2 regions of the Agrobacterium sp. 10T429 genome follow, and region 2 is predicted to be linked to the other one. Evidence: predicted binding sites of a transcription regulator. Region 2 holds the regulator's gene; the other holds the start of a gene.
What was found. Region 2 encodes PhoB, which activates phosphate uptake and scavenging genes when phosphate is short. Its sites were predicted from a motif close to TGTCATNNANCTGTCAT; they were not measured.
Positions count from the first base shown of each region.

Region 1: a site for PhoB is predicted at 2,505-2,521, ahead of AC1DCP_RS06395 (UDP-2,3-diacylglucosamine diphosphatase). Genes of this name have one in related genera too.

Region 1 is NZ_JBFTGV010000002.1:285,150-289,574, forward strand. It holds gene AC1DCP_RS06390 (NADP-dependent malic enzyme) at 31-2,346, opposite strand; gene AC1DCP_RS06395 (UDP-2,3-diacylglucosamine diphosphatase) at 2,576-3,412, shown strand; gene dgcA (N-acetyl-D-Glu racemase DgcA) at 3,658-4,425, opposite strand, start outside.
Region 2 is NZ_JBFTGV010000001.1:354,048-358,472, forward strand. It holds gene pstA (phosphate ABC transporter permease PstA) at 1-189, shown strand, start outside; gene pstB (phosphate ABC transporter ATP-binding protein PstB) at 204-1,019, shown strand; gene phoU (phosphate signaling complex protein PhoU) at 1,118-1,843, shown strand; gene phoB (phosphate regulon transcriptional regulator PhoB) at 1,875-2,558, shown strand; gene AC1DCP_RS01745 (GcrA family cell cycle regulator) at 2,858-3,391, opposite strand; gene AC1DCP_RS01750 (aspartate aminotransferase family protein) at 3,822-4,425, shown strand, end outside.

The sequences.
Region 1 (4,425 bases), on a different contig from region 2:
CATGTTCAAAACTGCGTTAATACGCCTTCATCACACCGAAGGGTGCGATGCCTGCACGACGGCAAAGGCCGCCATGTTGACAACGCCGCGCGAGGTGACGCTGGGCGACAGGATATGGGCGGGAAGAGCCGTGCCAAGCAGGATGGGGCCGACATGCAGGCCCTCCGTCAGCGTGCGGGTGACGCCGAGCGTGATGTTTGCGGCATCGAGGTTCGGGAAGACCAGCAGGTTCGCTTCGCCGGTCAGCACGCTGTTGGGCATGGCGCGCTTGCGCAGCGCTTCCGAAAGTGCCGAGCCGCCCTGCATTTCGCCGTCCACTTCCAATTCGGGTGCCGCTGCCTGCACGATCTTCAGGGCGCGGCGCATCTTGCGGGCGCTTTCCGAATCGCGCGACCCGAAATTGGAGTGGCTGGCGAGCGCGATCTTCGGCGTGATGCCGAAGCGGCGGATTTCCTTTGCCGCGAGAATGGCCATTTCAGCCACTTCTTCGGAGGTCGGATCGTTGTTGACGAAGGTGTCGGTGAGGAACAGCGCGCCCTGCTGGGTGATGAGCAGGCTGAGGCCTGCGAAAGAGCGAACGCTTTCCTGCTTGCCGATGATCTGGTTCACGTCGCGCAGGTGCCGGTCGTAACGGCCTTCCAGACCGCAGATCAGCGCATCCGCCTCACCACGCTTCACCGACAGCGCGCCGATGACCGTGGAGTTGGTGCGCACGATGGTGCGGGCCGCCTCCGGGTTGATGCCAGCGCGGCCGACGAGGGCGAAATAATCATCGACGTAGTCGCGGTAACGCGGATCGTCTTCGGGATTGACCACCGCAAAATCGGTATTCGGGCGGATACGCAGGCCGAAGCGCTTCAGGCGCGTTTCGATGATCTGCGGGCGACCGATGAGGATCGGGATGCCGGTGCCTTCTTCCAGAAGCACCTGGGCGGCGCGCAGCACGCGCTCGTCTTCGCCTTCAGCAAAGATGATGCGCTTCTTTTCGGCAACCTTGGCGGCGTTGAAGACCGGTTTCATGATGAAGCCGGAACGCCAGACGAAGCGGTTCAGCTGGTCGAGATAGGCTTCGAAATCGCTGATCGGCCGGGCGGCGACGCCGCTTGCGGCGGCAGCACGGGCAACGGCCGGCGCGATGCGAAGGATGAGGCGCGGATCGAAAGGCGAGGGAATGAGGTAGTTCGGGCCGAAGATCGGCGTTTCGCCGCTATAGGCCTTGGCGGCGACTTCCGAGACTTCCTCGCGGGCAAGCTCGGCGATGGCCTGCACGGCGGCCATCTTCATTTCCTCGTTGATCGTGGTTGCGCCGCAATCCAGCGCGCCGCGGAAGATATAGGGGAAGCAGAGCACGTTGTTGACCTGGTTCGGGAAATCCGAACGGCCGGTGCAGATCATCGCATCCGGGCGGGCAGCGCGGGCCACTTCCGGCATGATTTCCGGATTGGGGTTGGCAAGCGCCAGGATCAGCGGATTTTCCGCCATGCGCTCCAGAAGTTCCGGCTTCAGCACGCCTGCCGCCGAAAGACCGAGGAAGACATCCGCGCCGTCGATCGAGTCGGCCAGAACCCGCTTGTCGGTCTTTTGCGCGTAAACTTCCTTCCACTCGTCCATCAGCGAGTTGCGTCCGTCATAAACGAGGCCCTCGATATCGTGGACCCAAATGTTTTCTTTCTTTGCGCCCATGGCGACAAGCAGATTGAGGCAGGCAAGGGCTGCCGCACCGGCGCCTGACGCAACGATCTTGACGCTCGAAAGCGATTTTCCGGCCAGTTCCAGCGCGTTGGTGACGGCGGCGGCGACGATGATCGCCGTGCCGTGCTGATCGTCGTGGAAGACCGGGATGTTCATCTTCTCGCGCAGCTGGCGCTCCACCTCGAAACATTCGGGCGCCTTGATGTCTTCAAGGTTGATGCCGCCGAAGGTGGGTTCCAGCGCTGCGATGGTGGAGACCATGTCGTTGATGCCGGGCGCATCGATCTCGATATCGAAAACGTCGATGCCGGCGAATTTCTTGAAGAGGACAGCCTTGCCCTCCATAACAGGCTTGGACGCAAGCGGGCCGATATTTCCAAGGCCAAGCACTGCCGTACCGTTGGAAATCACTGCAACGAGATTGGCGCGGGCGGTATATTCCGCTGCCATTTCCGGATTTTCATGGATGGCGAGGCAGGGGGCGGCGACACCCGGCGAGTAGGCAAGCGCCAGATCGCGCTGGTTGCCAAGGGGCTTGGTGGCCTGGATTTCCAGCTTGCCGGGGCGCGGGTAGCGGTGGAAAAAGAGCGCCTGTTCCTCGATGTCGGCCTTTGCCGTGTTGGCGGGCGTGTTGTTCTTATCGTGAGAGGTCATGTCTTCCACCGTCATGTCTGGTTCAATTCCGGCCCTCTGAATACAACAAACTTTCCCGTGGTACAGCCGTTATTTGCCGCCCCCTTATGCAAATGCGGGCATGGCTTATTCGCGTTTTCGTGATGCCATCAGTCATATTCCATACAAAAACCGGCCACTGTCATGTTGCTGCAACACGAGTCTGGTTCTGAGAGGGAAGAAAGCCGCAGGGACGCAACCGAACAAGGGGATTAAATCCGTGGCCGGTCAAATTGAAACCAGACAGTTCAGAACGCTTTTCATTTCGGATGTCCATCTCGGTTCCAAGGCGGCCAAGACGGATTTTTTGCTCGACTTCCTGAAACATCACGAGGCCGATACGATCATCCTGGTCGGTGACATCATCGACGGCTGGCGCCTGCGCCGCAGCTGGTACTGGCCGCAGGGCTGCAACGACGTGGTGCAGAAGTTGTTGCGCAAGGCCCGCAAGGGAACGCGCATCGTTTACATTCCCGGCAACCACGATGAATTTCTGCGCGAGTTTCCGGGCATGCATTTCGGCGGTATCGAAGTGGCCGAGCGCATGATCCACGAGGCGGCAGACGGCAAGAAATACCTCATCATCCATGGCGACGAGTTCGATGTGGTGGTGCGCAATGCCCGCCTTCTCGCCTATCTCGGAGACTGGGCCTATGACGCGGCGATTGCGATCAACATCGTCCTTGCTGCGGTGCGCCGCCGCATCGGCCTGCCTTACTGGTCGTTCTCGGCCTGGGCTAAATTGCAGGTCAAACACGCCGTCAACTTCATCGGCGAGTTCCAGCGCGTAGTGGCCGACGAGGCGCGCCGCAACAATGTGGATGGTGTGATCTGTGGCCATATCCACCACGCCGTGATGGAAGACATGGACGGCATCCGCTACATCAACACCGGCGACTGGGTGGAAAGCTGCACGGCGATTGCCGAAAATGCCGATGGCACTTTCGAGCTGATCACCTGGATGCAGACGAGCGATGTCCCTTCGCAGACATCGGACGAGATGGAGCCGGTGGATATTCCAGGTCTGATTGGCAAGCACGCGGCCTGATTGGGGTTTGTTCAACAGGCAGGCCGATCCCTAAGCGCGGGATGGTTCAGCTCTCTGTCGTCATCCTTGGGCTTGTCTCAAGGATCTGCAACCGATTGATTTCGCGCGACGTGGATAGATCCTCGGGACAAGCCCGAGGATGACGCCGAGTGTGAGGCAAGGCTGGTCATACAGTTTACGTGATACTGCAAAGACTATTGCGATGTGCGGCGTAGTGCTTTCACACGAAACCCGAACGACGGCTCTTATCCCCACAACGCCGGCTGCGGCGGATAAACCAGCGAACCCTCGTAAACGAGGCCCGGCTGCCGGTCCTGCCTGAGAATCAGCGGGCCGTCGAGATCGGAGAAGGCGGCTCCCTGGGCGGCCAGAACGGCGGGGGCCATGCCAAGCGAGGTGCCGAGCATGCAGCCGACCATGATGATGAAGCCTAGCCGCTCCGCCTCTGCCTTCATGACAAGTGCTTCCGTGAGACCGCCAGTCTTGTCCAGCTTGATGTTGATCGCATCGTAACGGTCGCGCAGGTCGGCGAGGTCCTTGGTGGAATGCACGCTTTCATCGGCGCAGATGGGGACCGGGTGGTCGATGCGGGCCAGGATGGCGTCCTTGCCGGCGGGAAGCGGCTGTTCGATGAGTGCGATGTTCAGTTCCGCTGCGAGTTTCAGATAATATTCGATATTATCGTCGTTCCAGCCCTCATTGGCGTCGATGATGATGCGCGCGTCAGGTGCTGCGGTGCGCACGGCCCGCAGGCGCGCCTCGTCATCCGCCGTTCCTGTCTTGATCTTCAGCAGCGGGCGGCCAGCGTTTTCCGCCGTTTTAGCCGCCATGGTCTCGGGGTCGGCAAGCGAGATGGTATAGGCGGTAACGAGCGGTTTTGCCGCGTGTCCGAGACTATGTTCGGCAGCACTTTTGCCACTCATCTTGGCTTCGAGGTCCCATAGTGCGCAATCCACTGCATTGCGGGCGGCGCCGGGTTTCATCACCTGCTGCAATTCATGCCGTGTCAGGCC
Region 2 (4,425 bases):
GCGAACTATCCGACAACGCCTATGGATCCGTCCACGGCCCTGCCGGTGCAGATTTACATGTGGGCGAACGAAGCTGAGCGTGCCTTTGTCGAACGGACATCTGGCGCTATCATCATCCTGCTTCTGTTCCTCATTCTCATGAATGTTGGCGCAATCCTGTTGCGTCGCCGCTTTGAGCGGCGCTGGTAGAGGGAGCTAGAGCAATGAACATGTTGTCGGAAGCAGCAGTTGAAAAGGCGCTGGACAAGAAAATGAATGAAGTCTCATACAAGATGATCGGCAAGGATGTTTCGGTTTATTACGGCGAAAAGCGCGCGCTTTACGACGTGAACCTCAATGTCCGCGAAAACACGGTGACTGCACTTATCGGCCCGTCCGGTTGCGGTAAATCCACTTTCCTGCGCACCTTGAACCGCATGAACGACACGATCGACGGTTGCCGGGTCACCGGCAAGATCACGCTCGATACCGACGATATCTACGATCAGCAGATCGACGTCGTGGAACTGCGTGCCCGCGTCGGCATGGTGTTCCAGAAGCCGAACCCGTTTCCGAAGACGATTTATGAGAACATCGCCTACGGCCCGCGTATCCACGGTCTCGCCCGCAACAAGGCGGATATGGACCAGATCGTCGAGCATAGCCTGCAGAAAGCGGGTCTCTGGAACGAGGTGAAGGATCGTTTGCTGGAATCCGGCACGGGCCTCTCCGGTGGCCAGCAGCAGCGTCTGTGCATCGCACGCGCGGTTGCCGTCAGCCCGGAAGTGATCCTGATGGACGAGCCGTGCTCGGCGTTGGATCCGATCGCGACTGCGAAGGTCGAGGAACTCATCCACGAACTGCGCACCAACTACACCATCGTCATCGTCACGCACTCCATGCAGCAGGCGGCGCGCGTTTCCCAGCGTACGGCCATGTTCCATCTTGGTCACCTTGTCGAAGAAAACGAAACCGACAAGATGTTCACCAATCCGGACGACCAGCGCACGCAGGACTACATCATGGGCCGCTTCGGCTGATCCCCGGCCGGTGCTTTATCGTAACCGTACAAGACTGGTGCCTCTGCCGTGCCCCGCTGTTGGGCACGCGCATGCAGGCCAAGCCGGAGGAATAGACCATGACACAGACAACGACCCATTCGCATATCCTGTCTGCCTATGACGACGAACTGAAGTTTCTGACGCGCCGCATCGCCGAAATGGGCGGTCTTGCCGAGCAGATGTGCGGTGACGCCGTGCGCGCACTCGTCAATTCCGATGCTGCGCTCGCGCAGAAGGTCATTTCGGACGATACCATTCTCGACCATGCTGAGCGCGAAATTGGCGACAAGGCGATCGTAACCATCGCCAAGCGTCAGCCGATGGCGGCAGACCTTCGCGAGATCATCGGCACCCTGCGTATCGCCGCCGATCTCGAACGCGTCGGCGATCTTGGCAAGAACACGGCCAAGCGCGTTATCGCTGTCGCCGGCACCGGCGTTCCGCGCAAGCTCGCCCGCGGCATCGAGCATCTGTCCGACCTGGCGCTGGTGCAGCTCAAGGAAGTCCTCGACGTCTATTCCACGCGTTCCGCCGAAAAGGCCAATGCGATCCGTGAACGCGACGAGGAAATCGATGCCATGTACACGTCGCTCTTCCGGGAGCTTCTGACCTACATGATGGAAGACCCGCGCAACATCACCACCTGCACGCATCTTCTGTTCTGCGCCAAGAACATCGAGCGTATCGGCGATCATGCGACGAATATCGCAGAGACGATCTATTACATGACCACTGGCAGCCAGCCGGAGGGCGAGCGTCCGAAGGACGACAGTTCCAACACGCTTGGTTCGGTGACCGAGTAACAGACAAGCAGAAGCTTGCGGAGTTCAGCATATGGTGCCCAAGATTGCAGTTGTGGAAGACGAGGAAGCGCTGAGCGTCCTGCTTCGTTACAATCTCGAGGCTGAGGGATACGACGTCGACACGATACCCCGTGGCGATGAGGCGGAAATCAGGCTGCAGGAGCGCATTCCGGATCTTCTCATCCTGGACTGGATGTTGCCCGGTGTCTCCGGTATCGAACTGTGCCGGCGCTTGAGAATGCGGCCGGAAACAGAACGCCTGCCCATCATCATGCTGACGGCGCGTGGCGAAGAGAGCGAACGGGTTCGCGGTCTCGCTACCGGCGCTGACGATTATGTCGTCAAGCCGTTCTCGACGCCGGAACTCATGGCCCGGGTCAAGGCCATGTTGCGCCGGGCCCGTCCGGAGGTTCTGTCGTCGGTGCTCAAATGCGGCGATATCGAACTGGACCGCGAGACCCATCGCGTTCACCGCAAAAGCCGCGAAGTGCGCCTCGGCCCGACGGAATTCCGCTTGCTGGAATTCCTGATGACGTCGCCGGGTCGGGTGTTTTCCCGCTCGCAATTGCTGGATGGCGTCTGGGGTCATGATATCTATGTCGACGAGCGTACTGTCGATGTGCATGTCGGACGTCTGCGCAAGGCCCTGAATTTCTCGCACATGCAGGATGTCATCCGCACGGTGCGTGGTGCGGGATATTCGATGGAAGCCTGAGCGATGCGGAACCAGATAGTTTCGCTGGCGAAGTAGTGCACCAAAAAATCAGGAAGCCCGAAATCTGAAACGATTTCGGGCTTTTTCAATATGAATATCCGCCAAACTCGATGCCATTGTCCGTTTTGACCGGAGGAGATCGGCGGCGCGTTGAAATCCGGATTGAAGGGTCACGCCCGATGGTAAGGGGAAAGGGTGAGGCCTGCCATCAAGCCGCCCAGAAAGCGGCTTTATTTTTGTCATAAAAAAACGGGCCCGAAGGCCCGTAATTTTTGAGTGCTGAATGCGTGCCGCAACACTCAAGCCTTGCGGCGCTCGCTCACCGGCTGGTAGGCGAGTTTCGCATGGAACTTGCAATAGGGCGAAGATTCCAGCGCTTCACAACCGCAGAAATGGAAGTCGTCCTTCAGCGGATCGCCAACCGGCCATTTGCAGGTGCGCTCGGTCAGTTCCGTCAGCGTCAGGCGACGGGAAATCGGCGTGACAACGTTCTTGGAAGGAACGTAATCGAGAACCTGCGCGGTCTCGATATCGATCTCCTCGTGCAGCGCCGTTGCCGCGTTCGAACGGGTGAGGATGCGTGCCGGTGCCGCGTTGACGCGACCTGCGAAAGTCGTCGCACGCGGGGCAGGGGCAGCGGTGCGCTTCGGCGCGGAGCGTGCCGAAGTCACTGGACCGCCAGCCTTGACGCGTCCCGGCAGATTGAGACGATGGACCTTGCCGATCACGGCATTACGGCTGACGCCGCCCAGCTGCGCTGCAATCTGGCTGGCGCTAAGGCCCTCGGACCACAATTTCTTGAGCTTTTCGACTCGTTCGTCTGTCCAGTTCATGCCGCTTCTCCGCTTGTCGCGTGTATTTTCGGCAGAATCCCTCTCCGTCTCGCGCGCATGCCGCAAGCGTGGTTTCCGCCTGATTTTCGGTGACTAGTTCCGCCGCAATGCAGTCTAGTAATTAGCGATTAACCTAGTGCCAGCCCGACTCCGTGGCAAGAGTCGCGGGAATCATCTGGAATCGATTTTCCGGTTTTCCCCAACTTGCTGGCGTATTGAGTCTGAAAGGCAACACCTTGGGGCTGGCCCGCCGCCGCATACTAGTGCTTGAGAAGCCCGGGAAACGCTGACTTTTGTTGACATCGGCAAACGAAGTGACAATAGTGCCCCTGCCGCCGCAAGGCGGCATTTTGATTTTCAGGCGAGGGATAACCCCGCAAGCCTATTGACAACAGTTTGACAGCGCATCTGCGCAAGGAGTGATACAGCCATGGCCGAAGCCGGCGCGCCATTGTTTGATACGTTTTCAAGAGCCCCCTTGCGCTTCGAGCGCGGTGAGGGTGTATGGCTGTTCACGGAAAGCGGCGAGCGATATCTGGATTTTGCGGCCGGTGTTGCTGTCAACTCGCTGGGCCACGCCCATCCTCACCTCGTTGATGCGATCAAGACGCAGGCCGAGAAGGTCTGGCACGTCTCGAACCTTTATGAAGTACCGGGACAGGAAAAACTCGCCAGGCGCCTGACGGAAGCGACTTTCGCGGACAAGGTATTCTTCACAAATTCAGGCGCGGAAGCCCTGGAATGCGCCATCAAGACCGCCCGCCGTTATCACTATACCAAGGGCCATCCGGAGAAGTTCCGCATCGTGTCCTTCGAAGGCGCTTTCCATGGCCGTACACTGGCGACGATCGCCGCGGGTGGCCAGCAGAAATACCTCGAAGGTTTCGGTCCCAAGGTCGAAGGTTTCGATCAGGTTCCGTTCGGTGATGTCGATGCCCTCAAGGCCGTCATCACGGCTGAGACTGCAGCACTTCTGATCGAGCCCATCCAGGGCGAGGGCGGCATTCGCTCGCCCAGCAAGGAATTCCTGCAAA